Regions from separate parts of the Streptomyces sp. P13-3-3 genome, predicted to be linked through region 1. Evidence: riboswitches for the same ligand, from Rfam matches in the RefSeq annotation. Region 1 holds a riboswitch; the other holds the start of a gene.
The links. A riboswitch is a leader RNA that binds a small molecule or an ion and turns the genes downstream of it on or off. The one in region 1 is predicted to bind thiamine pyrophosphate.
Positions count from the first base shown of each region.

Region 1 (14,992 bases):
CCGGCGCCCGGCGCCGGAGGCGAAGAGGGCGCTCCACTCGGCGAGTTCGGGCGCGATCTCCGGGAGGACCTCCCACGCGCTTCGTATCTTGGCCCGTGCCCGGGGCGAGGTCTCGGGCCTGCCCCGGGCGGCGAGCACGGCGGCGGCGGTGCGCAGGGCGGCCAGGTGGGCCGTCGCGTAGCGCTCGTTGGGGGTGTCGAGGACGGCGGCCTCGTCGAGTCCGGCGCGGGCCTGGGCGAGCAGGTCGAGGGCGGCGGGCGGGGCCGCGGCGCGGCGCAGGACGGGGTGGATGTCGCCGGCCGGGCCGTTGTTCAGTGAGGGGGCAGGGCCGGCTGCGCGGCGCCGGCGTGCGGCTGCTGCGGACGAGTGGGCCATGACGAACCTCCTGTCGTCTTCGTGACGGCACGCCATGAGGCGAGTGCCGTATGTGCACATCGTGCGGTATGGCACTGACAATCCGTTCTGACCTGCGACGTTGCCTCGGTCGCCCGTTCGAGCTAACTTTTGCACTGACCAGTCAGTTCAAAAGAAGCCACATGTTCCAGGGGGATTCGTGGACGATCCGAGCGGACTCGCCGTCGCGGTCGACGGCCTCGGCCTGAAGGGGCCGCGGGGGTGGGCCTTCCGCGACGTGTCGGCCGACGCCCGGCCCGGCGCGCTGATCGCGGTGGCCGGGCCGTCCGGCACCGGCCGCACCTGCCTGCTGCTCTCGCTCACCGGACGCATGAGGCCGACGGAGGGGCGGGCCGCCGTGGGCGGTATGGAACTGCCCCGGTACATGGCCGCCGTACGCCGCCGCAGCGCCCTGGCGCACGTGACCGGGGTGACCGACCTCGACCCGTCCCTCACCGTCGCCGAGCATCTGCGCGAGCAGGAGCTGCTGCGGCGCCGCTTCGGGGACGCGCTCCCCCGGCCCCGGCAGCTGCTGCGCCCGCGCGCGGAACGGCTGCGGGAGCGGCGCCGGCACATCGACGAGGCGCTGGCCACCGCCGGGCTCGACCTGGCCGCCCTGCCCAAGCGCGAGCGCACCGCGGTGCGGGACCTGGAGCGGGTGGAGGCGCTGCGGCTGTCGCTGGCGCTGGCGTTGCTGGGGCGTCCCCGGCTGGTCGGGATCGACGACACCGACCTGAAGCTGTCGGCCGCCGAGCGGGAGGAGGTGTGGGAACTGCTGCGGTCCGTCACCCGCACGGGGGTCACCGTGCTCGCCGTGTGCAGCGAGCCGCCGTCCGACGCGGTGGTCGTCCGCACGGGCGCGGACCGGTCCGCAGACGCGGGGACCGGCTCCCCCGCCGCCCCCACAGGCGAGGATCCCGACGACTCCCCCGCCACCACGAACGCCACCCCCGAGGAGACCGACGCGGCACCGGAGACCGGGCCCACCGACCCGGCCACCCCCCACGAGAAGGAGGCCGACGATGCGATCGCCGCGACTGGCCGCTCTTGAGCTGCGGCGTTTCGGCCGCGGCACCCTCCCGCGGGCGGCGCTCGTCGCCCTGCTGGTGCTGCCCCTGCTCTACGGCGCCCTCTACCTGTGGTCCTTCTGGGACCCGTACAGCCGTCTCGACCGGATCCCCGTGGCCCTGGTGAACGAGGACGAGGGAGCCACGGCGAACGGCAGGCGGGTCACGGCCGGCGACGACATCGCCGAGGGACTGCACGACAGCTCCGCCTTCGACTGGCGGGAGGTGAGCGAGGAGGAGGCCCGGCGCGGGGTCGAGGACGGCACGTACTACCTGTCGCTCACCGTTCCGGCCGACTTCAGCCGCCGTGTCGCCTCCAGTTCGGGCGACTCCCCCGAGGCCGGCGCCCTCCAGGTGCGCACCAACGACGCCAACAACTACATCGTCGGGCAGATCTCCCGCACGGTCTTCGGTGAGGTGCGGCGGGCCGCGTCCACCAAGACCTCCCGGTCCTTCCTGGACCAGATCTTCGTCTCCTTCTCCGACCTGCACGGCGAGACGGTGAAGGCGGCCCGGGGCGCGGACAAGCTGAACGGGGGCATCGGAAAGGCCGAGAAGGGCTCCAAGGACCTCGTCGACGGGCTGAAGGACGCCCGCGCGGGCAGCGGCAAACTGTCCAAGGGCCTGAAGGACCTGCACAAGGGCGCGGGCACCCTGGAGGACGGGGCGGGGAAGGTCGCCGACGGCACACGTCGGCTCGCCGAGAAGGTGAACGCGCTGGACGCGGAGGCGGGCCCGTTCCTGAAGAAGAACGAGAAGGCCATCGGGGAGACGGCACGCTTCGTCGCCGACACGGCGGGTCAGCTGCGCGACGACCTGGAGGCGCTGACGGAGAAGGCGCCCGCCGCCGCGAAGGACGCCCGTGAAGCGCTGGGCACCATGGAGGCGCTCCACCGCGAGCGCTGCGAGGACACGGACGAGCCGGACCCGGCCTGCCCGGAGCTGAAGAAGGCCAAGGAGGCGGTGGCGACCGCCTCCTCCGTCGCGGACGACGTCGGCGACCTGGTCACCGGGCACCGCGCGGACCTGAAGAAGCTCGACGGTCATCTCGCCACCCTGGAGAAGCAGGCGCGCGCGCTCGCCGCCCGCGCCCCGCATCTCTCCGAGGACCTCGACGACGCCGTCAGCAAGATCAACAAACTGAACACCGGCGCCGGCAAGGTCGCCGCGGGGGCGAAGAAGCTCAACAAGGGGCTCGCCACCGCCGAGACCGGCGCCCTCGACCTGGACAAGGGCGTCAGGAAGCTGAAGACGGGCGCGGACGATCTGAGCGGCGGGCTCTTCAAGCTGGTCGACGGCTCCGAGGAGCTGGCGGGCGGTCTCCACGAGGGCGCCGAGCAGATCCCCGACTACGACAAGGCCGAGCGCGACGAGCGCACCGAGGTGATGGCCGACCCGGTGCGGCTGGTCAGCCACGACCTGCACAAGGCGCCCAACTACGGCACCGGCTTCGCCCCGTACTTCATCCCGCTGTCGCTGTGGGTGGGCGCGATGGTGGCGTACATGCTGATCGCGCCGATGAATCGGCGGGCGCTCGCGGCGGGCGCCTCCGCCTGGCGGATCGCGCTGGCGGGCTGGCTGCCGGTGGTGGCGATCGGGGTGCTGCAGACGGTGGCGCTGATGTCGGTGCTGCACTGGGGGCTGGGGCTGCGGATGGCGCGGGCGGCCGGGACGGTGGGCTTCCTGTTCCTGGTGACGGCCTGCTTCGCGGCGCTCGTGCAGTGGCTGAACGCCCGCTTCGGCGCGGCCGGCCGGATCCTGGTGCTGGCGCTGCTGATGCTCCAGCTCACCTCGGCGGGCGGCACGTACCCCGTGCAGACCAGTCCGGGCTTCTTCAACGCGCTGCACCCGTTCCTGCCGATGACCCATGTCGTGGAGGCGCTGCGGCGGCTGATCTCGGGCGGCGGTCTCGGGCCCGTGTGGACGGCCTGCGCGGTGCTGGCGGCCTTCACCGCCGGCGCGCTCGCGCTGACCGCGCTGTCGGCCCGCCGCAGGCAGGTGTGGACGCTCTCCCGGCTGCATCCGGAGCTGAGCCTGTGAACCGGCCGGCCGGAGCTCCTGTGAGAATCAGGGCCATGGAACGCAGCAGCACCACGCCGGGCGGCAGCGCCCGCCGCGAGGCCACCCGGCAGAAGCTCTACGAGGCGGCCGTCACGCTCATCGCCGAACAGGGGTTCTCCGCCACCACCGTGGACGAGATCGCCGAGCGGGCGGGCGTCGCGAAGGGCACCGTCTACTACAACTTCGCGAGCAAGTCGGTCCTCTTCGAGGAGCTGCTGCGGCACGGGGTCGGCCTGCTGACCGCCTCGCTGCGGGAGGCGGCCGAGGGGACGGAACAGGAGGGCGGGAGCAAGGTCGACGCCCTGGACGCCATGATCCGGGCGGGACTGGTCTTCATCGACCGCTACCCGGCCTTCACCCAGCTGTACGTGGCGGAGCTGTGGCGCACCAACCGGGCCTGGCAGTCCACGCTGATGGTGGTGCGGCAGCAGGCCGTGGCGGTGGTCGAGGGGGTGCTGCGCGAGGGCGTGGCGGCCGGGGAGTTCAGCGAGGAGATCGACGTCCCGCTGACGGCGGCGGCGCTGGTGGGCATGGTGCTGGTGGCGGCGCTCGACTGGAAGTCGTTCCAGCCCGAGCGGTCCCTGGACGACGTGCACGCGGCGCTGTCGCGGCTGCTCCAGGGCCGGGTCAGCGGCCGCGGCCAGTAGTCACCGGCGCCGGACACGCGAAGGCGCCGGTCCGTCGGTGGCCGCGTCCCCCGCGGGCCACCGGCCGGGCCGGCGCCTCCCTGTTCCCCACGTCCCCCCGTGGAACCCCCGTCGCGGTCGTTCCCCCGGGTTCCCCCGTGCCTCGCTCCCGCCGACGGCGCCGGCGGAAGGAGCGGATCGCGGGCCGGTCCCCGTTCCGGCACCCCGTGTCGCCGGTTCCGTGGGCCCGGGCCCTCTCTCCGTGGTCTCCACTCTCCCGTTCCCACCGGCCGCGGCCCATCCGCCGCCGTACTCATCTCGCCGGCTAGGTACCTGTACTCACGCCTGCGCACGCGGGCCCACCACGGCGCGCGTCCGCGCGGTCACGCTGCGGGGGCGCGGACACTCGGGGCCGGGCCCCTGACCGGCGGCGGATAAAGTCCCTGACATGGCACGGATTGCGGTGATCGGCGCCGGTGCGGGCGCGCTGGCGGCCGCCGCCCGGCTGGCCGTCGCGGGCCACCGGGTGGCGGTGTACGAGCGGACGGAGACGTACGGCGGCGCGCTGCGCCGCCGGGAGCGGGACGGGTTCGCCTTCGACACGGGCCCCGGGCTGCTGCCGCTGCCGGCCGTCTACCGGGACCTGTTCGTGAAGACGGGCCGGGAGCCGCTGGAGGAGTGCGTCGAGCTGGTGCAGGCCGACCCGTCGTCGCACCACGTCTTCGCGGACGGCACCGAGGTCTCCCTGCCGAACGCCTCCCGCGCGGGCGTGGTCTCCGCGGTGGAGGAGGCGCTGGGCGCGGACGCGGCGCGGCGCTGGGGCGACTTCCTGGTGCGGGCCCGCGAGGCCTGGGACCGGGCGCGCCGCCCGCTGCTGGAGGAGCCGCTGTGGCCCAACTGGCGGGTGCTGGCCGGGCGCGAGCCCTACCCGGCGGTCCCGCACCGGCGGCTGCTGCGCGTGCGCCAGGCGGCCACGCTGGCCGAGGTCGGCGAGTGGGAGCTGCGCGACCCGCGGCTGCGGGCGCTGCTGGAGAGCCACGCCCTGGCGTTCGGCCTGGACCCGCGGACGACGCCGGCGAGCGCGGCGGTGCTGCCGTACATGGAGCACGCCTTCGGCACCTGGTACGTGCGGGGCGGGCTGCGGGAGCTGGCGCGGGCGATGTACGAGCGGTGTCTGGCCCGCCGGGTGGAGTTCCGGTTCGGCGCGGAGGTCACCGCGGTGCGGGAGAAGGACGGCCGGGCGGCGGGCGTGGAACTCGCCGACGGCACGGCGGTGGAGGCGGACCTGGTGGTCGCGGGGGTCGGTCCCGGGCCGCTGGAGCGGATGTGCGGCACGCGGCTGCGCGGTGAGGGCGAGGTGCCCGCCCGGCGGGACGGGGCGAGCCGGACGACGGTGCTGCTGGCGCTGCGCGGTGCCCGCCCGGAGAGCACCCCGCACCGGACGGTGGTGCACACCCGGGACCGTGCGGCGGAGCTGGACGCGCTGTCCGGCGGCGGGCTGCCCTCCGAACCGACCGTGACCGTGCTGCGGCCGGACGATCCGGCGCTGGTGCCGGACGCCGGGCACGAGGCGGTGACCGTGACGGCGGTGGCGCCCCCCGGGGCGGACGGTGCCGAGGAGTTCGCGGAGCGGATGATCACGGCCGCCGCGCGGGCGGTGCCGGACCTGCGGGACCGGCTGCTGTGGCACGAGGTGCGCACGCCCGAGGACGTCGAGCGGGAGACGGGCGCGGAGGGCGGCGCTGTGCCGGCGCCGGCGCTCGCCGCGGCGGACGGCCGGTTCCTGCACGCGTCCAACACCACGCGGCTGCCGGGGCTTTTCACCGTCGGCGGCTGGTCGCACCCCGGCGGCGGGCTGCCGCACGCGGGGATGTCGGGGGCGCTGGTCGCCGGACTGGTCGTGGAGGGGCCGGACTTCCGCGGCTCCCAGTGAACTCGGGCCGCGTCACGGGCGGTTGAGGGCGTCCTCGGCCGCCCGTGGCCGCCCGTCCGCTCAGTAGCGGTACTGCTCGTCGTACCCGTTGCCCTGGGCGCCCTGCTGCTGGCCGCCGTCCTGGTACGGGTACTGCTGCTCGGGCGGGAGTTCGCCGCCGTACGGGTCGTCGGCGCTGCGCTGCTGCGGCACCCACAGGCCGCCGGCCGGGGTCTCGCCGCCGTAACCGCCCGTGGCGTACGGGTCCTGGGCCGCGTAGCCCTGCTGGGCGTACTGCTGGTCCGTGTAGCCCGTGTCGTACGTGCCGCCGCCGTAGGTGGTGTTGCCGATGTACGGGTCGGAGTACGCGGCGTACTGCTGGCCGGTGTCGTAGCCCTGCTGCTGCCCGTAACCCGAGTAGTCGTAGGCGTAGTTGGGGTCGGCGGTCTGCGCGGTCGCGGCGTACTGGTCCTGGCCCGCGTACTGGTCCTGACCCTGGCCCGCGTACCCCTGGTCGCCGTAGACGCCGTAGGACCCGGTGTCGTCGGGCATCGGCTGCGGCTCGTAGACGGCGGTGGACTCCGCGGCCGTCTGACGGTCGGCGGCGGGCGTGAAGACGTCGTCGCGGTCGTATTCGTCGTCGGCGCCGTAACCGGCCGTCACGGGGCCGGTGTCGAACGCGTCGGCGCGGTCGCCGGACGCCTCGAGGTCGGTGACCTCCAGTGTCGGCTCGTCGCGGCGCCCCTTCACGGCGGACAGCATCGGCGCGTTGACCGCCCAGCCGGCCTGGAAGCCGCGGCGGAACGACAGCGTGACGTAGGTCTGCCCGACGGCGAAGGCCGCGGCGCCCAGTCCGATCACCACCACGGACGGGATCAGCACGCCGAACACGACGCCGAGGAACCCGACGAAGGCGAGCAGCCGCCAGCGCAGGCGCGCCTTGTACTGCAGGAGCACCTCACCCAGCAACCACAGCGCGACGATGCCGAACGCGATGTAGAGGACCGTCCAGCCCATGTACGCCCCTCTCCCAGTGGTCGTTACGCAGTGTGTCGTATGCGCGTGCGACCGGTCTAGGCCTGCGGCGGGTGGTGCAGACCCAGGTTCTCGTAGATTTCCAGCGTCGCCGTGGAGTTGTTGAGCGTGATGAAGTGCAGACCGGGCACTCCTTCGGCCAGCAGCCGTGCGCAGAACTCCGTGGCGAAGTCGATACCGATGGAGCGTACCGCCGCCGGATCGTCCTTCGCTGTGAGGATCCGCTCTTTGAGGGCGTCGGGGAACACCGCATTACTGAGCTTTGGCAACCGTTCCAGCATCTTCACGCTGGTCACAGGCATGACCTCGGGAATCACGGGCGTCTCGCAGCCCGCCGCGTCGACTCGGTCACGCAGCCGCAGGTACGACTCCGGCTGGAAGAACATCTGGGTGATCGCGTAGTCGGCGCCGGCCCGGCACTTGTCCACGAAGTGGGCGACGTCGGTGTCCCAGTCCGCGGACCGCGGGTGCATCTCGGGGAAGGCGGCGACGCCCACGCAGAAGTCTCCCGACTCCTTGATGAGCCGCACCAGTTCGGCCGCGTAGGTGAGGCCCTGGGGGTGCGGGACCCAGTCGCCCATCGGGTCGCCGGGCGGGTCGCCGCGCACGGCCAGCATGTTGCGGATCCCGGCGTCGGCGTACTGGCCGATGATGTTGCGCAGCTCGGCGACGGAGTGCTCCACCGCCGTGAGGTGGGCGACCGGGGTGAGGGTGGTGTCGGCGGCGATCTGCTCGGTCGCCTTGACCGTGCCGGCCCGGGTGGAGCCGCCCGCGCCGTAGGTCACGGAGACGAAGCTGGGCGCGACGGCCTCGATCCTGCGGAGCGCGTTCCAGAGGTTCCGCTCGCCCTTCTCCGTCTTGGGGGCCCAGAACTCGAACGAGTACGTCGCCTTCCCGCTGGCGAGCATGTCGCGCACGGTGCGTGCGCGGTCCGTCCTGGTGGATGCGGTTCCGAGGGCCATACGGGCAGGGTAGCCACGGGTGGGCGGACCCCCAACCAGAAGCGGGATATTTGTCTGATTTGCCGACTTGGCGTCCACAGTGTGGACAAACTTGAGACGCGCTGGTCCCGGCGGGCCGGTCGCTCGTCAGCCGGCGTCCGCCGCCTCCCGGACGCGCCTGGACAGCTCGGCGGCGGCGGCGCCCGGGTCGTCCGCCTCGGTGAGGGCGCGGACCACGACCACCCTGCGGGCGCCGGCGTCCAGCACCTGGTCGAGGTTGGCGAGATCGATGCCGCCGATCGCGAACCACGGGCGGTCGGTGCCGAGCCCCGCGGTGTACCGGACGAGGTCCAGGCCGGGCGCGGGGCGGCCGGGCTTGGTGGGGGTGGGCCAGCAGGGGCCGGTGCAGAAGTAGTCCACGCCGGGCTGGACGGCGGCCGCGGCGGCCTCGTCCTCGGCATGGGTGGACCGGCCGACGAGTGTGTCGTCGCCGAGGATCGCCCGGGCGGCGGGGACGGGCAGGTCGCCCTGGCCCAGGTGGAGGACGTCGGCGCGGGCCGCGTGCGCGACGTCGGCGCGGTCGTTGACCGCGAGCAGCTTGCCGTGCCGGGCGCAGGCGTCGGCGAAGACCTCGAGGTGCTCGAGCTCTTCGGCGGCCTCCATGCCCTTGTCGCGGAGCTGCACGATGTCCACGCCGTGGGCGAGGACGGCGTCCAGGAAGTCGGGGAGGTCGCCCTGACGCTTGCGGGCGTCGGTGCAGAGGTAGACGCGGGCGTCGGTGAGGTGGGTGCGTGGGGTGTGGGTCATGGGTTCCCCCCGGGGTTCGGGTCGCGCTGCGGGCAGGCGGGCTCGTCGGCGGAACCCTATGTCGTGCCTGGCGGCACGTGGGATCCGGGAGCGGCGGCTCGCGCCGCTCCCGGTCGGGGGGTGCCTGCGGGTGCGTGGGGGCTTGGCGCGCAGTTCCCCGCGCCCCTCAGGCGGTCACCGGAACGTCGGTCGGACCATACGGGCCCGGCGTCGCGCGATTCTGCCCTGCGGGTACGTGAGGGCTGGGCGCGCAGTTCCCCGCGCCCCTTGGGGCGTCACGGGGAACGTGCGTCAGACTGCCAGGGCCTGGGCCCTGCGCTTCACCTCCGTGCCGCGGTTCTCCGCGAGGGCCTGCGCGGGGGTGCCCGGCAGGCTGGGGTCGGGGGTGAAGAGCCACTCCAGCATCTCTTCGACCGTGAAGCCGTCGTCCCGCAGGAGCGTCAGGGTCCCGGTCAGGCCCTTGACGACCTTGTCCCCGTCGATGAAGGCGGCGGGGACGTGCAGCGCACGGTTCTCACCGCGGCGCACGGCGATGAGCTGGCCCTCCTTGACCAGCTGCCGGACGCGCGTCACCTCGACGCCGAACTTCTCGGCGATGTCGGGGAGGGTGAGCCAGGCGGGGACGAGAGCATCGATCTTTGCGTCAATCTCGGTCACGGGACAAGCCTGCCACCTGCCACCGACAGTCGGAAGTCAGCCCCGTCCCGGCGCGTGGGCGAGTCGGTCAGACCGTCGCCGACTTCAGCGGCCGCGCCGGGTCCGCCACCCGCTCCGGGTCCACCGCGGCGCCCGACCCGATCAGCCGCCGCCCCTGCGCCAGGTCGCGGGGCCGTCCCACCGCGAGCAGCGCGACCAGCCGGTCCCCGCGCAGCCAGCACACGCTCCACGCCGGGTCGGCCGGGTCGCCGCGCCACACCGTGCGGTCGGCGTCCGCGTGGTGCCCGGCGTACTGCACGAACCGCCCGAACTGCTCGGACCAGAAGTACGGCACCGGGTCGTACACCTCGCGGCCCCCGCCGACGATGTTCGCGGCGACGGTGCGCGGCCCCTGGAGGGCGTTGTCCCAGTGGTGGACGAGGAGCCGCTCGCCGTAGCGGGCCGACGGGAAGGACGCGCAGTCGCCGACGGCGTACACGTCGGGCAGGGAGGCCGCCAGGTGCGCGTCGGCGAGGACTTCGCCGTGCGTGCCGAGGGCGATCCCGGACCCGGCCAGCCAGGCGGTGGCGGGGCGGGCGCCGATGCCGACGACGACCGCGCCGGCGGGCAGCCGGGTGCCGTCGTCGAGGAGCACGGCGCCGGGCTCGACGCGCGCCACGCGCGCGTGGGTGCGCAAGCCGACGCCGGCCTGCGCGTACCAGGCGGTCATCGGCGCGGCCACCTCCGCGGGCAGCACGCCCGCCAGCGGCCGTTCCTCGGCCTCCACGACGGTGACCGCGCAGCCCGCCTCCCGGGCGGCCGTGGCGAACTCCGCGCCGATCCAGCCCGCGCCGACGACCACGATGTCGTGCCGGCCGGCGAGCACCGGCCGCAGCCGTTCGGCGTCGTCCAGGGTGCGCAGCAGGTGCACGCCGGGCACGCCCTCCGCGCCGGGCAGCCGCAGCGGTTCGGCCCCGGTGGCGATGACCAGCACGTCGTACGGGACGGGCCCGGCCTCGGTGTCCAGCTCGTGGTCGCCGGGGCGCAGGCCGGTCACCTCGCAGCCCAGCCGCAGCTCGATCCCGAGCTCCTCGAAGTCCACCTCGAAGGCGGAGCTCTCGGCGGTGCCCAGCAGCACCGCCTTGGACAACGGCGGCCGGTCGTACGGCTGGTGGGGTTCCGCGCCGATCAGCGTCACCTCGCCGGTGAAGCCCCGCTCCCGCAGCGCCGCAGCGGTCTGCACGCCCGCCATGCCCGCGCCCGCCACCACGACCCGGCGCGGCGCGGCCCCTCCCGGTTCCTGCGTCTGCTCGCTCACCCGCTCACCATAGACACCCGTGCCCGCCGCGCCGGACCGCGGCCGCGCGGGGTCCCTTACGGCTGCGGCGCGGCGCGGGCTAGGGTGGCCCGCGTACACGCACTCGCGGGAGCCCGGGCGCACCGGGCTGAGAGGGAGGCTGGCGGCCTCCGACCGTACGAACCTGATCCGGGTCATGCCGGCGAAGGGAGGGGCTGGACGCCCATGTCGCCCACGCGTACCGCAGACGTCCTCGTCGTCGGGGGCGGGATCATCGGTCTGGTGACGGCCTGGCGGGCCGCGCAGGCCGGTCTCGCCACGACGGTCGTGGACCCCGATCCGGGCGGGGGCGCCGCCCGGGTGGCGGCCGGGATGCTGGCCGCCGTCACCGAGCTGCACCACGGCGAGCAGACGCTGCTCGGCCTCAACCTGGCCTCGGCCCGCCGCTACCCCGACTTCGCGGCCGAGCTGTCCGACCTCACCGGCCAGGACCTCGGCTACCGCCGCTGCGGCACCCTCGCCGTGGCGCTGGACGCCGACGACCGCGCCCACCTGCGGGAGCTGCACGCCCTGCACGAGCGTTCCGGACTGGACTCGCAGTGGCTGACCGGGCGGGAGTGCCGGCGCCTGGAGCCGATGCTGGCGCCGGGTGTGCGGGGCGGGCTGCGGGTGGACGGCGACCACCAGATCGACCCGCGTCGGCTGGCGTCCGCGCTGCTCACCGCCTGCGAGCGGGCCGGCGTCATCCTGCACCGCGCCTGGGCCGAGCGGCTCGTCGTCACCGGCGACCGCGCGACCGGCGTGGTCACGGCGGACGGCGGCGAGCTGGGCGCGGGCCAGGTGGTGCTGGCGGGCGGCAGCTGGAGCGGGCGGCTGGTGGGCGTGCCCGCGGAGGTGCTGCCTCCGGTGCGTCCGGTGAAGGGGCAGGTGCTGCGGCTGACCATGCCGGACCGTCCCGAGCCGTTCCTGAGCCGCACGGTGCGGGCGGTGGTGCGCGGCAGCCACGTCTACCTGGTGCCGCGCGAGAGCGGCGAGCTGGTGATCGGCGCGACCAGCGAGGAGATGGGCTGGGACACCACGGTCACCGCGGGCGGCGTCTACGAGCTGCTGCGCGACGCCCACGACCTGGTGCCCGGCCTCACCGAGCTGCCGCTCACCGAGACGCTCGCGGGACTGCGCCCCGGCTCCCCCGACAACGCGCCCCTGCTCGGCCCGACCCGCCTCGACGGGCTGCTGCTGGCCACCGGGCACCACCGCAACGGCGTGCTGCTGACGCCCGTCACCGGCGACGCCATGGCGCGGGTGCTGACCACCGGCGAGCTGCCCGACGAGGCCCTTCCGTTCACCCCCCGGCGCTTCGGCGCCCCCGTCCTCGCGGAGCAGTCCGTATGAACGCCCCGGTCACCACGGTCACCGTCACCGTCAACGGCGAGAGCCGTCAGGTCCCGCCCGGCACGGCCCTCGACCTCGTCGTCAGGTCGCTCACCGCGGCGCCCTCCGGAGTGGCGGCCGCCCTCAACGAAACCGTCGTCCCGCGCGCGCAGTGGCCCGCCACCCCCCTGTCCGAAGGGGACCGGGTGGAGGTCCTCACCGCCGTCCAAGGAGGCTGACCATGGCCGACGATCCCCTCGTCCTCGGCGGGCGGACCTACACGTCCCGGCTGATCATGGGCACCGGCGGGGCGCCGAGCCTCGACGTGCTGGAGCGGGCGCTGGTGGCGTCCGGCACGGAGCTGACGACCGTCGCGATGCGGCGGGTGGACCCCTCGGTGCAGGGGTCGGTGCTGTCGGTGCTGCGGAAGCTGGGCGTGGAGGTGCTGCCGAACACGGCCGGCTGCTTCACCGCCGGGGAGGCCGTGCTCACCGCGCGGCTGGCCCGGGAGGCGCTGGGCACGGATCTGGTGAAGCTGGAGGTCGTGGCGGACGAGCGCACCCTGCTGCCGGACCCGGTGGAGCTGCTGGACGCGGCGGAGACGCTGGTCGACGACGGGTTCACGGTGCTGCCGTACACCAACGACGACCCGGTGCTGGCGCGGAAGCTGGAGGACGTGGGGTGCGCGGCGGTGATGCCGCTGGGCTCGCCGATCGGCTCCGGCCTCGGCATCCGCAACCCGCACAACTTCGAGCTGATCGTGGAGCGCGCGGGCGTGCCGGTGATCCTCGACGCGGGGGCCGGCACGGCGTCGGACGCGGCGCTGGCCATGGAGCTGGGGTGCGCGGGCGTGATGCTGGCGTCCGCGGTGACGCGCGCGCAGGAGCCGGTGCTGATGGCGTCCGCGATGCGGAACGCGGTGGAGGCGGGCCGGCTCGCACGGCGGGCCGGGCGCATCCCCCGGCGCCACTTCGCGCGGGCGTCCTCGCCGGCCGAGGGCCGGGCGGAGCTGGACCCGGAACGGCCCGCGTTCTGAGGCGCCCGGCAGCCCGGCGTCGGCCTCGATTCGGACGCGGTCGGGTAACACAGGTCACAGGTCCGCTCCAACGGCGGTTGAACGGGCCGGGGCTGTCCTCACGGACTCGTAGACTCGCTGCGTGGACACGACCCTTCAGGACCCGCTGGTCGGGCAGGTGCTCGACGGCCGTTACCGCGTCGAGGCGCGGATCGCCGTCGGCGGGATGGCCACGGTCTACCGGGCCCTGGACACCCGCCTCGACCGGATCCTCGCGCTCAAGGTGATGCACCCCTCGCTGGCCACCGACGCCGGTTTCGTGGAGCGCTTCATCCGCGAGGCCAAGTCCGTCGCCCGGCTGGCCCATCCGAACGTCGTCCAGGTCTTCGACCAGGGCACCGACGCGGGGTACGTCTACCTGGCGATGGAGTACATCCCGGGCTGCACGCTGCGAGACGTGCTGCGGGAGCGCGGGGCGCTGCAGGCGCGGGCCGCGCTGGACATCCTGGAGCCGGTGCTGGCCGCGCTGGGCGCCGCCCACCGCGCGGGGTTCGTGCACCGCGACATGAAGCCGGAGAACGTGCTGATCGGGGACGACGGCCGGGTCAAGGTCGCCGACTTCGGCCTGGTCCGCTCGGTGGACACGGTCACCAACAGCACGGGCACGGTGCTGGGCACCGTCTCCTACCTGGCCCCGGAACAGATAGAGCACGGCACCGCCGACCCCCGCGTCGACGTGTACGCCTGCGGCATCCTGCTCTACGAGATGCTGACCGGCGAGAAGCCGCACGACGGCGACTCCCCCGCGATCGTCCTCTACAAGCATCTGCACGACGACGTGCCGCCGCCCTCCGCGGTGGTGCCCGGTCTGGCGCCGGCGCTGGACGCGCTGGTCGGGGCGGCGACCGCGCGCGACGCCGAGGTCCGCCCGGCCGACGCGGTGGCGCTGTTCGCCCTGACCCGCGAGTCGCGCGGCCGGCTCACCGACGAGCAGCTCGACGCGATGCCCCCGCAGGCGCTGTCCGCGGAGCACGACAACGCCGGCGACCGCACCAGCGTCATCCCGCGCTCCCTCACCGTGCCGCGTCCCCTTCCCGTGAACGAGGACGACGACGGCGCGGTCGACCGCACCAGCCGCTTCCGTTCCCCTCCCCCGCTGCCGCCCCGGCGCCGCACGGCGCTGCACCGCGGACCGGCGGCGATCGTCGTGGCCGTGCTGCTGGTGCTCGGCCTGGGCGCCGGCATCTGGTACATCAACTCCGGGCAGTTCACCAAGGTCCCGCCGGTGCTGTCGAAGACCGAGCAGGAGGCCCGCGACCGGCTCGCCGAGGCCGGACTGGACGTCGGCGAGGTCACGGAGGAGTACAGCGACACCGTCGAGCGCGGCAAGGTGATCAGCACCGACCCGGCGGCGGGCGCCCGCGTCCGCGGCAGCGCCTCGGTGTCCCTGGCCGTGTCCAAGGGCCCGCAGACCGTGCGGGTGCCCGACCTGGACGGCTACCGCCTGGACAAGGCCCGGTCCCTGCTGGAGGACGAGGGTCTGAAGCCGGGCATGGTGACCCGGGAGTTCAGCGACTCCGTGCCCAGGGACGCGGTGATCTCCACCGAGCCGGGCAAGGGCACCAAGGTCCGCGCGGACACCGCGGTGAAGCTGACGGTGAGCAAGGGCAGCCCCGTGGACGTGCCCGACGTCACCGGCGACGACCCGGAGGACGCGCGCGCCGAGCTGGAGGAGGCCGGGCTCAAGGTGGAGATCGCCGACGGGCGGGTCCACTCGGAGCACGACGCGGGCCAGGTGGCCCGGCAGACCCCGGGCGCCGGCGGTGAGGCC
Region 1 is NZ_CP192228.1:1,787,446-1,802,437, reverse strand. Features, by position in the region: gene ACQZOG_RS08140 (SAV_6107 family HEPN domain-containing protein) at 1-375, opposite strand, end outside; gene ACQZOG_RS08135 (ATP-binding cassette domain-containing protein) at 554-1,444, shown strand; gene ACQZOG_RS08130 (YhgE/Pip family protein) at 1,416-3,500, shown strand; gene ACQZOG_RS08125 (TetR/AcrR family transcriptional regulator) at 3,536-4,168, shown strand; gene ACQZOG_RS08120 (phytoene desaturase family protein) at 4,596-6,080, shown strand; gene ACQZOG_RS08115 (hypothetical protein) at 6,141-7,076, opposite strand; gene metF (methylenetetrahydrofolate reductase [NAD(P)H]) at 7,133-8,056, opposite strand; gene thiE (thiamine phosphate synthase) at 8,183-8,842, opposite strand; gene ACQZOG_RS08100 (Rv2175c family DNA-binding protein) at 9,134-9,499, opposite strand; gene ACQZOG_RS08095 (NAD(P)/FAD-dependent oxidoreductase) at 9,567-10,796, opposite strand; TPP riboswitch at 10,892-11,003, shown strand; gene thiO (glycine oxidase ThiO) at 11,001-12,167, shown strand; gene thiS (sulfur carrier protein ThiS) at 12,164-12,385, shown strand; gene ACQZOG_RS08080 (thiazole synthase) at 12,388-13,182, shown strand; gene pknB (Stk1 family PASTA domain-containing Ser/Thr kinase) at 13,304-14,992, shown strand, end outside.

Region 2 (14,992 bases), 3.0 Mb from region 1:
CCCGCTCCGTGCGGCAGAAGGCGCGCAACGTGGAGCGCGCCTACGCCACCCTCGAGGCGCGGCTGCGGCGCACCCCGACGGAGAACGAGGTCGCCGCCGAGATGGGCATCACCGTCGGCGAGCTGCACGCGGTGTTCAGCCAGCTCTCCCTCGCCAACGTCGTCGCCCTGGAGGAGCTGCTGCACGTCGGCGGTGACGGCGGCGACCAGCTCAGCTTCATGGACACCCTGGAGGACACCGCCGCCGACAACCCGGTGGAGGTCGCCGAGGACCGGGAGCTGCGCCGCTTCCTGGCGCGGGCCATCAACACCCTGCCCGAGCGGGAGAAGACCGTGGTCACGCTGTACTACTACGAGGGCCTCACCCTGGCCGAGATCGGCAACGTGCTCGGTGTCACCGAGAGCCGCGTGAGTCAGATCCACACCAAGTCGGTGCTCCAGCTGCGCGCCAAGCTGGCCAGTTTCGGGCGCTGACCCCCGGCGGCGTCCGGTGCGACCGGCCGTCCGAACCCCTGGCCGCGGTGGGCGGAGCGTCCGTAAAGTGGACGACGTGCCAAGGATTCGAGCGGCCTCCGTGGCCGAGCACCGGTCGATGCAGCGAGCCGCCCTGCTGGACGCGGCACGCTCCCTGCTGTCCGAGGGCGGTACGGAGGCGCTGACCTTCCCGGCCCTCGCCGAGCGCACGGGCCTCGCCCGGTCGTCCGTGTACGAGTACTTCCGCTCGCGGGCGGCCGTCGTCGAGGCGCTGTGCGAGGCCGACTTCCCCGTCTGGGCGGCCGAGGTCGAGGCGGCGATGGCGGACGCCGAGGGCCCCGAGGGCAAGATCGAGGCGTACGTCCGCAAACAGCTGGAGCTGGTCGGGGACCGGCGGCACCGCGCGGTCGTCGCGATCTCCGCGAGCGAACTCGACGCCGGCGCCCGGGAGAAGATCCGCGCCGCCCACGGCGGACTCGTCGCGATGATCGTCGAGGCGCTCGCCGGACTGGGGCACGCCGAGCCGCGCCTCACCGCCATGCTGCTCCAGGGCGTCGTCGACGCCGCGGTACGCCGTATCGAGCTGGGGGCGGCCGAGCATCCCGACGTGATCGTCCGGGCGGCGGTCTCCCTGGCCCTGGACGGCGTCCGGGGCTGAAGCACCGCCCGGGCGGCCCGGCCCTCTCAGGGCAACGGCACCCCGAGCACCGGCAGGAGCCGGGACGGGCCCCGGTGGAGCAGCCACGGGGGCAGCAGGGAGAGCGGGTCCAGGTAGGTCTCGCCCCGCAGCAGCCCCCAGTGGACGCACGGCGCCGTGCAGTGCGAGCCGCCCGCCTCCACCGTGCCGATCACCTCGCCCGCCGACACCTCCGCGCCCTGCGGCACCGAGGCTCGGACGGGTTCGTAGGTCGTGCGCAGCGGCGGGTCCCCGGTGCCGGTGAGCTCCACCGACACGACGCCCTTCCCGGCCACCCGGCCCGCGAACGACACCCGGCCGTCCGCCACCGCCCGTACCGGCGTCCCCGGCGCCGCCGCGAGATCGACGCCCCGGTGCCCAGGCCCGTAGACGGTCGCCGGCGGTTCCCAGCCGCGCAGGACGTGCGGGCGTACCCCCACCGGCCACGTACGGCCGACGGCGGGGACGGTGTCGGCGTCCGCGGCGGAACGTGGCTCCCCAGCGGCTCCCGCGACGGCCCGCACAACGGCCCCCGACGATCCCGCCGAGCCGACCGCGAACAGCCGGGACGCGGGCGGTGCCAGCAGAGCCGCCACGGTCAGCGCCACCACCAGCACCAGCCGCACGCACCGCCGGGCCCACCTGCCCGGACCGCCCCCGCCACTCGCATCACGCCACTTCACGCCACCCACGCCCCTCGCTCCGTCCCGGTCGTCGCATGGTGGAAGCGTCCCCCGGAGACGTGATCTCCGCCGGGACCTGTGGACGGACGGCCGGGTTGTGGACAACGGCGTCACCCGGCACCCTCCGGGTCCCGTACACTTCTGGTGGCGACCCGGGCCACCGGGTCGACTTCGCACGCCCCGACATCGGGACCGGTCACGACCGTGCCTCGGTGTCAGCGCCCCTCGGTCCTTCGTGGCACGGCGCGTCGTGGGCGTCAGGCGCGGGAGCCGTCCGGCACCCGCGGCACAACCGAGAAATTCAAGGAGAAACGGCCATGGCCGTCGTCACGATGCGGGAGCTGCTGGAGAGCGGCGTCCACTTCGGTCACCAGACCCGTCGCTGGAACCCGAAGATGAAGCGCTTCATCTTCACGGAGCGCAACGGCATCTACATCATCGACCTGCTCCAGTCGCTGTCGTACATCGACCGCGCCTACGAGTTCGTCAAGGAGACCGTCGCCCACGGCGGCACGGTCATGTTCGTCGGCACGAAGAAGCAGGCGCAGGAGGCCATCGCCGAGCAGGCCACCCGCGTCGGCATGCCCTACGTCAACCAGCGCTGGCTGGGCGGCATGCTCACCAACTTCTCGACCGTCTACAAGCGTCTGCAGCGCCTCAAGGAGCTCGAGCAGATCGACTTCGAGGACGTGGCCGCCTCCGGCCTCACCAAGAAGGAGCTGCTGGTCCTCTCCCGCGAGAAGGCGAAGCTGGAGAAGACCCTCGGCGGTATCCGCGAGATGCAGAAGGTGCCCAGCGCCGTCTGGATCGTGGACACCAAGAAGGAGCACATCGCGGTCGGCGAGGCCCGGAAGCTCAACATCCCGGTCGTCGCCATCCTCGACACCAACTGCGACCCCGACGAGGTCGACTACAAGATCCCGGGCAACGACGACGCGATCCGCTCCGTCACCCTGCTCACCCGCGTGATCGCCGACGCCGTCGCCGAGGGCCTCATCGCCCGTTCCGGTGGCGCCGGTGAGGGCAAGGGCGAGAAGGCCGCCGGCGAGCCGCTGGCCGAGTGGGAGCGCGACCTGCTCGAGGGCGAGAAGAAGGCCGAGGAGGCCGCTCCGGCCGCCGCCGAGGGCGAGAAGCCGGCCGAGGCGCCCGCCGCCGAGGCCCCGCAGGCCGACGCCGAGCCCAAGGCCGAGCAGGCCTGACCGCTCCGTACGAGCCGATGACGGCGGGAGCGGTGACATGACGTCCGCTCCCGCCGTTCACCCGTAGACCGGCGGTGGCCCGGGACCTGCCCACGAAGCGGTCCCGCCCCGCCGATCTTCGAACCTCCAGACTTCGAGAAAGATTCACAGACTCATGGCGAACTACACCGCCGCCGACGTCAAGAAGCTCCGGGAGCTCACCGGCGCCGGCATGATGGACTGCAAGAAGGCGCTGGACGAGGCCGACGGCAACGTCGACAAGGCCGTCGAGGCGCTCCGCATCAAGGGCCAGAAGGGCGTCGCCAAGCGCGAGGGCCGCTCCGCCGAGAACGGCGCCGTGGTCTCGGTCCTCGCCGACGACAACTCCTCCGGTGTCATCGTCGAGCTGAAGTGCGAGACGGACTTCGTCGCCAAGGGTGAGAAGTTCCAGGCCGTCGCCACCGCGATCGCCGAGCACGTCGCCAAGACCGCCCCGGCCGACATCGAGGCCCTGCTCGCCTCCGAGATCGAGGCCGGCAAGACCGTCCAGGCGTTCGTGGACGAGGCCAACGCCAACCTCGGCGAGAAGATCGTGCTGGACCGCTTCGCGCAGTTCGCCGACGGCTACGTGACGGCGTACATGCACCGCACGATGCCCGACCTGCCCCCGCAGATCGGTGTGCTCGTCGAGCTGGACAAGCCGAACGCCGAGATCGCCAAGGGCGTCGCCCAGCACATCGCCGCCTTCGCGCCGAAGTACCTCTCCAAGGAGGACGTGCCGGCCGAGGTCGTCGAGTCCGAGCGTCGCATCGCCGAGGAGACCACCCGCGCCGAGGGCAAGCCCGAGGCCGCGATCGGCAAGATCGTCGAGGGTCGCCTCAACGGCTTCTTCAAGGACGCCACGCTGCTCGGCCAGCCCTACGCGCTCGACAACAAGAAGTCCGTCCAGAAGGTCCTGGACGAGGCCGGTGTCACCCTGAAGCGCTTCTCGCGCATCAAGGTCGGCATCTGAGTCCGTACCGCGACGGGCGCGCGACCCCGATAGGGTCGACAGCAGTCGTTCGGACACGCGTCCACGCACGCGCGCGTGCCGGGCGACAGCAGATCTGACGAGGAGGCCATTGCCGCATGGGATGCGAACCACGCCCCACCGGCAATGGCCTTCTTCGTATGTGCAACACGTGAAAGAGGCGGGATTCGACCATGACGACCAAGGCTGAGAAGAGCGACGACGGCAAAGTGCGCGGCCGGTTTCTGCTGAAGCTGTCCGGAGAGGCCTTCTCCGGTGGCGGAGGCCTGGGCGTCGATCCCGACGTGGTGCACGCCATCGCCCGTGAGATCGCGGCCGTCGTACGGGACGGCGCGGAGATCGCGATCGTGATCGGCGGCGGCAACTTCTTCCGCGGAGCCGAGCTCCAGGTGCGCGGCATGGACCGCGCCCGCTCCGACTACATGGGCATGCTCGGCACCGTGATGAACTGCCTGGCCCTCCAGGACTTCCTGGAGAAGGAGGGCGTCGACTGCCGCGTGCAGACCGCCATCACCATGGGCCAGGTCGCCGAGCCCTACATCCCGCTGCGCGCCGTGCGCCACCTGGAGAAGGGCCGCGTGGTCATCTTCGGCGCCGGTATGGGCATGCCGTACTTCTCCACCGACACCACCGCCGCGCAGCGCGCCCTCGAGATCGACGCCGAGGCGCTGCTCATGGGCAAGAACGGTGTCGACGGGGTCTACGACTCCGACCCCAAGACCAACCCCGACGCCGTCAAGTTCGACTCCCTCGGCTTCGGCGAGGTCATCACCCGCAACCTCAAGGTCGCCGACGCCACGGCCGTCACCCTCTGCCGTGACAACAACCTGCCGATCGTCGTGTTCGAACTCCTCAAGGAGGGCAACATCGCCCGCGCCGTCAAGGGTGAGAAGATCGGCACGCTGGTGGACGACCAGGCCGGGCGCGACTGACCGGGGGATGGACAATGTCCTGCCGGTCGTGAACCGTGCAGGAAGAAGACGCGACGCAGCCGGCCGCCGCCCCGACCGAGGACCGCAGCCGGGCCTACTCAAGACACGCAGGAGCAAGTGGTGATCGAAGAGACCCTCCTCGAGGCCGAGGAGAAGATGGAGAAGGCCGTCGTGGTCGCCAAGGAGGACTTCGCCGCGATCCGCACCGGCCGTGCGCACCCGGCGATGTTCAACAAGATCGTGGCCGACTACTACGGCGCGCCGACGCCGATCAACCAGCTGGCCTCGTTCTCCGTGCCCGAGCCGCGCATGGCCGTGGTGACCCCGTTCGACAAGAGCGCCCTGCGCAACATCGAGCAGGCGATCCGTGACTCCGACCTGGGCGTCAACCCGAGCAACGACGGCAACATCATCCGGGTGGTGTTCCCCGAGCTGACCGAGGAGCGCCGGCGCGAGTACATCAAGGTCGCCAAGGGCAAGGGCGAGGACGCGAAGATCTCGATTCGCTCCGTGCGCCGCAAGGCGAAGGAAGCCATCGACAAGCTGATCAAGGACGGCGAGGTCGGCGAGGACGAGGGCCGCCGTGCGGAGAAGGAGCTCGACGACACCACGGCGAAGTACGTCGCCCAGGTGGACGAGCTCCTGAAGCACAAGGAAGCGGAGCTGCTCGAGGTCTGATGAACGACTCTTCCTGGGGGACGCCGCAGACCGGGTACTGGGGGCCGTCCGACCAGGGACCCGACCGGGGAGCTGTCCCGGCGGGTCCCGCGTACGATGCGCACCAAGCACAGCAGACGCGGCCCATGCCCATCGTGCCTGACGTACCCGAACACGGCGGAGACCAGGATGCGGACCGGGGGGCTGCTCGGCTGAGCGGCCCCCTGTTCCGAGACGAGCCGACGCGGGCCCGCCCCCTGCCGGGGGAGGTGCCGCAGAATCCGGAGCCCATGCCCCACGCCCCGCAGCCGGCCCCCGCACCGCAGAAGAAGAGCGCGGGGCGGGACCTCGGCGCGGCGATAGGCGTCGGCGTCGGACTCGGCGCGGTGATCGTCGCGTCGCTGTTCTTCGTCAAGGCCGTCTTCGTCGGGGTGATCGCGGTCGCCGTCGTGGTGGGCCTGTGGGAGCTGACGACGCGGCTGGACGAGCGCAAGGGGATCAAGGCGCCCCTCGTCCCACTGGCGCTGGGCGGCGCGGCGATGGTCGTCGCCGGGTACGCCCGGGGCGCGGAGGGCGCGTGGGTCGCCATGGCGCTCACCACGCTGGCGGTGCTGGTGTGGCGCATGACGGCACCGCCGGAGGGCTACCTCAAGGACGTCACGGCGGGCGTCTTCGCGGTGTTCTACGTCCCCTTCCTGGCGACGTTCGTCGCGATGCTGCTGAAGGCCGAGGACGGCCCCTGGCGCGTGCTGACCTTCCTGCTGCTCACCGTGGTCAGCGACACCGGCGCGTACGCGGTCGGCTGGCGCTTCGGCAAGCGCAAGCTCGCCCCGCGCATCAGCCCCGGCAAGACCCGCGAGGGCCTGCTGGGCGCGGTCGGCTTCTCGATGGCGGCGGGCGCGCTGTGCATGCAGTTCCTCATCGACGACGGCCAGTGGTGGCAGGGCCTGCTGCTGGGTCTCGCGGTCGCCGCGAGCGCCACGCTGGGCGACCTCGGTGAGTCGATGATCAAACGTGACCTCGGCATCAAGGACATGGGCACGCTGCTGCCGGGCCACGGCGGCATCATGGACCGCCTGGACTCCCTCCTGCCGACGGCGCCGGTGGTGTGGCTGCTGCTGGCGGTCTTCGTGGGGTCGGGCTGAGGTTCCTCTCGTAGCGCCATGACCTTTGGGCCCTCGTCCCGCTGGGACGGGGGCCCGAATGCTGTCCACATGCCGAACAGGTCCTGCGATCGTGACGACGAAAGGGGCCGCTGGTGATCACCTTGCACCTGCTGCATGAGCAAGGCGGCGCGTCCGTCAGGGCTGCCGTCTCGGCGTTCGAAGCGCGTCACAGTCACGGCGGTGCCGAGCCCGACCGGGAGCGGGCGGAGCAGCACTTCGTCCTGCTGTCCGCAGCGATCGCGGGGGCGTGGCCCCGGCCGGCGGCGGCCTCGCGGGCGGCGGAGCGCGAGGCCGTCCACGTGTTGCTGGCGGTCGGCGACGTGCCCGGTCACCGCTGCCCCGTCTGCGTCAGGCCTCAGGCACCCCTCCCTCAGCCGACGGCCGGCGCCGGAGGCGACATGACGGACGACGAGCGTGCGGAGCACGAGGCCCGCCTTCGCGGACTGCTCTACCTGTCCTGTCCCGACGCCCCGGCCGGCGCCCTGGAAGCCACGGCCGAAGCCATCACACGGAGCGCCGGGCGCGTGCCCGCCGCGGCAGTCCCGGAGGCCGCTGATCTCGCCCGCCCCCGGCAGCCCTACAGCGCGGACCCCCTGAACCTGTGCGGGGCGGACCTCCGCGGCGCGGCGCTCATGGGCGCGGACCTGCGCCATGCGGACGCCTATGGCGCGGACCTGAGCGGTGCGGATCTGACCGGCGCGGATCTGAGCCACGCGAACCTGACGGGCGTGGACCTGAGGCACGCCCATCTCACCGGCGCGAACCTGACCGACGCGAACCTGAGCAACGCGCAGCTGAGTCACGCGAACATGAACGGCGCTGTTCTGCGGGACGCGGCACTGACCGACACGGACCTGCGCTCCGCGCTGCTGTGCGGCGTGGACCTGACCGGCGCGGACCTGATGTACGCGGACATGACCGACGCGCACCTGAGGGGCGCGGTCCTCACGGCGGCGGACCTGTCCGAAGCGGTCCTCACGGGCGCGGACGTCTCCGAAGCGGTCCTCATGGGGGCGGACCTGTCCGGAGCCGTCCTCACGGGCTCGGCGCTCGAGGACGCCACGATCCCGTGCCCGGATCACCGCTGACCGGGGTCGGTCAGTGACGATCCCGTGACCGGATCACCGCTGACCGGGGCCGGTCAGTACGCGCGTGCCACGACGGCGATGTTGCCAGGCTGGTCGTCGCTCACGGGAACGGAACCGTCCGCCGCGACCAAACACCGCACGGTGACGCCCTGCTCGGCGAGCTTGGCCTCACCCTCCACGCCCAGGGTTTCCCAGGCGATGCGCGCCCAGCCGGTGCTCGCCGCCTCCGCGGCCTCCTCGACCGTGGTCACCTCGACGGTGCGGTCGTCGCGACGCTGACGGGACTGGGCCAGCAGAAGCGCCTGGTCGTCCTCCAGCACCGTGGGCAGGATCTCGGGCAGCGCCCCGATCGGCGTCGGCTCCTTGCTTCCCGCCACGCGACGGACCAGCGCGGCGGTGCCGTTCTCCACGTCACGCGGCCCGACCTCGACGCGTACCGGCACCCCCTTGAGCTCCCAGTCGACCGCGCGGCGGCCGAACGGCGTGTCGGTGCGGTCGTCGACCTGCACGCGGACACCGGCCGTCCTCAACCGGTCGGCGATCCCACGGACCGTGTCCAGGACCGCGTCGTCGCCCTTGACAGCCACGACGACCACCTGAACCGGGGCCAGACGCGGTGGGACGCGAAGGCCGTCGTCGTCGCCGTGCGTCATCACCAGCGCGCCGACCATCCGGGTAGTGGAACCCCACGACGTCTGCCAGACGTGTTCCTCACGGCCGTCCTTCGACAGGTAGCGCGTCCCGAACGCCTTGGCGAAGTTCTGGCCCAGTTCGTGGCTCGTGGCCAGCTGGAGGGCCTTGCCGTCGCCCATCATGCCTTCCAGAGTGAGCGTGTTGATCGCGCCGGCGAACCGCTCCCTGACCGTCTTGCGACCCGGTACGACGTCCATGGCGAGGACGTTCACCAGGAAGTCGGCGTACACCTCCTGGTGGATGCGCGCGGCGTAGTCCCGGGCGTCCTCGTAGGTGGCGTGTGCCGTGTGGCCTTCCTGCCACAGGAATTCCGTCGTACGGAGGAACACCCGCGGCCGCAGCTCCCAGCGGACCACGTTCGCCCACTGGTTGATCAGCAGCGGGAGGTCGCGGTAGCTCTGCACCCACTTGGAGAAGTAGTCGTTGACGATCGTCTCGGACGTGGGGCGGACGACGACGGGCTCCTCCAGCTCCTTGCCCCCACCGTGCGTGACCACGGCCAGTTCCGGCGCGAACCCCTCGACGTGCTCGGCTTCCTTCGTCAGGTACGACTGCGGGATGAAGAGGGGAAAGTACGCGTTCTGCGCGCCGGCCGCCTTGATCCGGGCGTCCACCTCCTGCTGCATCCGCTCCCACAGGCCGTACCCGTACGGTCGCACGACCATGGTGCCGCGCACCGGCCCGTTGTCGGCCAGCTCGGCCTTGCCGACCAGGTCCTGGTACCAGCGGGGGAAGTCGTCCGCGCGGGGTGTGAGAACGGGTGCCTTTGCCATGGCGCGCAGAGTAGGACGCGGCCCGGCCGGGGCGCGACCCGATTACGGCGTGACCGGCAGCCCCGCGGCAACGCCCTCTTCCTGCTGCACTCCGTCTGGGGAACTGCGGGCACCAGCAGCCACAGATCCGACGTGTGGTACGCCAGCGTCTGCGGGTCAGCCTGATCCGCATACGGGATCTTTCACACCGGTGATGTCCGATCGTCGTCGGATCCGGCGCCTCTGACGAGCTGGCGGCCTAGAGTGATCGGAATGCGGTGGGGGAGTCGCCCGACGTGGGCTCGGTGGTTGGTGGCTGTGTACGTCGTCGGATTTCTCGAAGGAACGGTGGCGCACGCGTACTTCTTGGTGGCGGGCGGGCCGGCCGCGTACAGCTACGCGCCGGTACCGGTGCAACTGCTGTTCCACGCTCTCCTCCTGCTGGATCCGTTGGCGGCCCTGCTGACCGTCCGTGTCCACCCACTCGGGCCGCTCCTTTGTGCTGGCATCATGCTCGTCGACCTCACTGCGAACTGGTGGGTTCAGTGGGATGCCGTCCTGACGCACCCGGCTGCCTTCGTCCGTCCGGTCGGGCTCTTGCCCATGACGCTCTTCGGCGTATTGGTGCTGAGTGCGGCCTTCCCGCTGAGTCGCGCACTGGCATCCACCGCTGACGTCAACGACGCCGGACGACGACGTACCAAGCCGGTCACCGACGGCTCGGCGACCGACGGTGTCGGCGCTTGATGCTTGGTCGCCGACCACTGTGACCGAACTAATGAAGCGGTGCGGTGTCGCCCACGGCGACGACGGCTGTGCTGACAGCGCCGACGATGGACGGCAACGGCACTCGGCGGCACGGCTCGATGAGTGGCGCGCAAGCGTCGAGTGATCGCCCCCGGGCCGTCGGAGGCGCTCAAGAGCGACCAGCGACGCCCCCCACCGACAGGTGTGGCCCCCGACACCCGCAGGTCACCCATCTGGATCTGCGACACTGGTACAGCCATGCCTAAGCCCGGAGAACTTACATTCGTCGCGCCGCGCGGAGCCAAGAAGCCGCCGCGGCATCTTGCCGATCTCACGCCTGCCGAGCGCAAGGAGGCGGTCGTCGCGGTCGGTGAGAAGCCGTTCCGTGCCAAGCAGCTCTCGCAGCACTACTTCGCGCGGTACGCGCACGATCCGGAGCAGTGGACCGACATCCCCGCCGGTTCGCGCGGCAAGCTGCGGGAAGCGCTGCTTCCCGAGCTGATGAGCGTCGTGCGGCACCTGTCCACCGACCAGGGGACGACCCGCAAGACGCTGTGGAAGCTGTTCGACGGGACGCTCGTCGAGTCCGTGCTGATGCGGTACCCGGACCGGGTCACCATGTGCATCAGCTCGCAGGCCGGCTGCGGCATGAACTGCCCGTTCTGCGCGACCGGGCAGGCGGGGCTGGACCGGAACCTGTCCACCGCCGAGATCGTGCACCAGATCGTCGACGGCATGCGCGCGCTCCGCGAGGGCGAGGTGCCCGGCGGGCCCGCGCGGCTGAGCAACATCGTGTTCATGGGCATGGGCGAGCCCCTCGCCAACTACAACCGCGTCGTCGGCGCCATCCGCCGCCTCACCGACCCCGAGCCCGACGGCCTCGGCCTGTCGCAGCGCGGGATCACCGTGTCCACCGTCGGTCTCGTCCCGGCGATCCACCGGTTCTCCGACGAGGGCTTCAAGTGCCGCCTGGCGATCTCGCTGCACGCCCCCGACGACGAGCTCCGCGACACCCTCGTCCCCGTGAACACACGGTGGAAGGTGCGCGAGGTGCTCGACGCCGGGTTCGAGTACGCGGCGAAGTCCGGGCGCCGGCTGTCCATCGAGTACGCGCTGATCCGGGACATCAACGATCAGGCGTGGCGCGGTGACCGGCTCGGGCGCATGCTCAAGGGGCGTCCCGTGCACGTCAACCTCATCCCGCTCAACCCGACGCCCGGCTCCAAGTGGACCGCGTCGCGGCCCGAGGACGAGAAGGCGTTCGTCGAGGCGATCGCCGCGCACGGTGTGCCGGTGACGATCCGGGACACCCGTGGTCAGGAGATCGACGGGGCGTGTGGTCAGCTCGCCGCCACCGAGCGGTAGTCTGACCGGCGTCAACACATCTGCATATTCCGACAGGGGAGCGCCACAGCGCTGAGAGTGCGGCACCGGCCGCAGACCCTCCGAACCTGGCCCAGGTCATTCTGGGTAGGGAGATCGGTCATCACTCGAGCTGTTGCGCCCTGCCCGGGACCCCGCCGGGGATCCCGGGCAGGGCCGCGTCTCTTCCTGGTCACTCCAGGAGGAATCAAGTGGGCATCACCAAGAAGGTCACCGTCCTGGCCGTCGGGCTGGGGCTCGTCACACTGTCCGCCTGCGGCTCGTCCGGCGGGGACGGCGGCGGCGCCGGCGGCGAGGGCTCGAAGACCGTGACCCTCGTCAGTCACAACTCGTGGGCCGTGTCCGAGGACGTCGTCGCCGCCTTCGAGAAGCAGTCCGGATACAAGCTCAAGGTCCTCGAGGACGGCGACGCCGGGCAGGCCGTGAACAAGGCGATCCTGACCAAGGACAACCCCCAGGGCGACGTCTTCTTCGGCGTCGACAACACCCTGCTGTCCCGCGCCCTCGACAACGGCCTCTTCCAGTCCTACGAGGCCAAGGGCTCCGACCTGATCCTGCCCGAGTACCGGGTCGACGAGGACAAGCACCGCGTCACCCCCGTCGACACCGGCGACGTCTGCGTCAACTACGACAAGGCGTGGTTCCAGAAGAAGAAGCTGACCCCGCCGAAGACCTTCGACGACCTGGCCAAGCCCGCCTACAAGGACCTCCTCGTCGTCGAGAACGCCGCCACCTCCTCGCCCGGCCTCGGCTTCCTGCTCGGCACCGCCGCCGAGTACGGGGACAAGGGGTGGGAGGACTACTGGGGGAAGCTCAAGGACAACGGCGTCAAGGTCGTCGACGGCTGGGAGCAGGCGTACAACGAGGAGTTCTCCGGCTCGGCCGGTGGCAAGAAGGCCAAGGCCGACCGCCCGCTCGTCGTGTCGTACGCCTCCTCGCCGCCCGCCGAGGTGATCTACGCCGACCCGCGGCCCGACACGGCGCCCACCGGCGTCGCCGAGGGCACCTGCTTCCGCCAGGTCGAGTACGCCGGTCTGCTGAGCAACGCCAGGAACCCCGAGGGCGGCAAGGCGCTCCTGGACTTCATGGCCGGCAAGACCTTCCAGGAGGACATGCCGCTCAACATGTTCGTGTATCCGGTGCGTGAGGGCGCCCAGGTGCCGGAGGAGTTCGTGCAGTTCGGGCCGCAGGCGAAGGAGCCGCGGACCATGGACCCGGCGAAGATCGCCGAAAACCGTGACCAGTGGGTCAAGTCGTGGACCTCGCTCGTACTGAAGTGACACCGCGGCGGCCCGGATGGTGGCGCCGCAACGCGGCCCGGCTCGGCCTCATGGCCGTGCCGGCCGCGTTCTTCGCCGTCTTCTTCGCCTACCCGGTCGCCGCGATCGTCGCCCGAGGGCTGAAGACCGACGGCGGCTGGCAGCCCGGGCGGATCGCGGACGTGCTCGGCCAGTCCGACATCCGCCAGGTGCTGTGGTTCACCACCTGGCAGGCGCTCCTCTCCACGGCCCTCACCCTGGTGATCGCCCTGCCTGGCGCCTACGCCCTGGCCCGCTTCGACTTCCCCGGCCGACAGGTGCTGCGCGCGGTGATCACCGTGCCGTTCGTGCTGCCGACGGTCGTCGTCGGCACGGCGTTCATGGCGCTCGTCGGGCGCGGCGGGCTGCTGGACGAGCTGTGGGGCGTGCGCCTGGACACCACGGTCTGGGCGATCCTCCTCGCGCACGTCTTCTTCAACTACGCCGTGGTCGTCCGCACCGTGGGCGGGCTGTGGGCGCAGCTCGACCCGCGCCAGGAGGAGGCCGCGCGGATGCTCGGCGCCTCCCGCCTCACCGCCTGGCGCACGGTCACCCTCCCGGCGCTCGCGCCCGCCGTGGCCGCCGCCGCGCTGATGGCCTTCCTCTTCACCTTCACGTCGTTCGGCGTGGTGCAGATCCTCGGCGGACCCGCCTTCTCCACCCTGGAGGTGGAGATCTACCGGCAGACCGCGGACATCTTCGACCTGTCCACGGCCGCCGTCCTCACGCTGATCCAGTTCGTCGCCGTCGGTGCGATCCTCGCCCTGCACGCCTGGACCGTGCGGCGCCGGGAGACCGCGCTGCGGCTCGTCGACGCCTCGGCCACCGCCCGCCGCCCGCGCGGGGCCGGGCAGTGGGCGCTGCTCGGCGGGGTCGTCGCCACGGTCGTCGTCCTCCTGCTCCTGCCGCTCGCCGTTCTGGTGCAGCGGTCCTTCGCCGGCGTCGGTCTCGCCTACTACCGGGCGCTGACCGAGGCCGACGGCGGCGTCTTCCTGGTCGCCCCGATCGAGGCGATCGGCAACTCCCTGCGCTACGCCGTCACCGCCACCGTGATCGCCGTGGTGATCGGCGGTCTCGCCGCCGTCGCGCTGACCCGGCGGGACGCGGGACGGCTGGTGCGCGGGTTCGACGCGCTGCTGATGCTGCCCCTCGGCGTGTCCGCGGTGACCGTCGGCTTCGGCTTCCTCATCGCTCTCGACGAGCCCCCGCTGGACCTGCGCGCCTCCTGGATCCTGGTGCCGCTCGCGCAGGCACTGGTCGGCGTCCCCTTCGTCGTACGGACCATGCTGCCGGTGCTGCGCGCGGTGGACGTGCGGCTCAGGGAGGCGGCGTCGGTGCTGGGGGCGTCGCCGTGGCGGGCGTGGCGGGAGGTGGACCTGCCGCTGGTGCGGCGGGCGCTGCTGATCGCCGCCGGGTTCGCCTTCGCGGTGTCGCTGGGGGAGTTCGGGGCGACGGTGTTCATCGCGCGGCCGGACAACCCCACCCTGCCGGTGGCCGTGGCGCGGCTGCTGGGGCGGCCCGGGGACCTCAACTACGGGCAGGCGATGGCCCTGTCGACGATTCTGATGATCGTGTGCGCCGTGGCTCTGCTCGTGCTGGAGCGGCTGCGGACCGACCGGACGGGGGAGTTCTAGATGCCCACCGACAGCCAGCCGCCCACCGGGGCCCAGCTGCCCACCGAGAACCAGCCGCCTACCGAGAGCCGGCCGTCCACCGACAGGCAGCCGCCCACCGACAGCCACCTGCCCGTCCACGGCACGCCGTCCGTCCACGGCAAGCCGCCCGCCGACAGCCTGCTGCGTCTCGAGGACGCGACCGTCCGCTTCGGCGGCCGGGCCGCGCTGGACTCCGTCGGCCTCGGTGTCGCCGAGCACGAGATCGTGTGCGTGCTCGGGCCCAGCGGCAGCGGCAAGTCCACGCTGCTGCGCGCGGTCGCCGGGCTCCAGCCGCTGGACGCCGGGCGGGTCCTGCTCGACGGTCGTGACCAGGCGGGCGTGCCCGCGCACCGGCGGGGCGTCGGGCTGATGTTCCAGGACCACCAGCTGTTCCCGCAGCGGGACGTGGGAGGCAACGTGGCCTTCGGCCTGCGCATGCACGGCGCGCCCCGCGCCGAACAGGTGCGGCGCGTGAAGGAGTTGCTGGAGCTGGTCGGGCTGCCCGGGGCGTCCGGGCGGGCCGTCGCCGCCCTGTCCGGGGGTGAGCAGCAGCGGGTGGCGCTGGCCCGTGCGCTCGCGCC
Region 2 is NZ_CP192228.1:4,751,241-4,766,232, forward strand. Features, by position in the region: gene whiG (RNA polymerase sigma factor WhiG) at 1-473, shown strand, start outside; gene ACQZOG_RS21850 (TetR/AcrR family transcriptional regulator) at 574-1,131, shown strand; gene ACQZOG_RS21855 (M23 family metallopeptidase) at 1,158-1,775, opposite strand; gene rpsB (30S ribosomal protein S2) at 2,150-3,031, shown strand; gene tsf (translation elongation factor Ts) at 3,186-4,022, shown strand; gene pyrH (UMP kinase) at 4,214-4,972, shown strand; gene frr (ribosome recycling factor) at 5,093-5,650, shown strand; gene ACQZOG_RS21880 (phosphatidate cytidylyltransferase) at 5,650-6,774, shown strand; gene ACQZOG_RS21885 (pentapeptide repeat-containing protein) at 6,888-7,883, shown strand; gene proS (proline--tRNA ligase) at 7,937-9,349, opposite strand; gene ACQZOG_RS21895 (hypothetical protein) at 9,647-10,075, shown strand; gene rlmN (23S rRNA (adenine(2503)-C(2))-methyltransferase RlmN) at 10,334-11,440, shown strand; TPP riboswitch at 11,465-11,570, shown strand; gene ACQZOG_RS21905 (thiamine ABC transporter substrate-binding protein) at 11,650-12,738, shown strand; gene ACQZOG_RS21910 (ABC transporter permease) at 12,714-14,390, shown strand; gene ACQZOG_RS21915 (ABC transporter ATP-binding protein) at 14,391-14,992, shown strand, end outside.
Region 2: linked by a shared signal. The riboswitch ahead of ACQZOG_RS21905 (thiamine ABC transporter substrate-binding protein) and the one ahead of thiO (glycine oxidase ThiO) in region 1 are both predicted to bind thiamine pyrophosphate.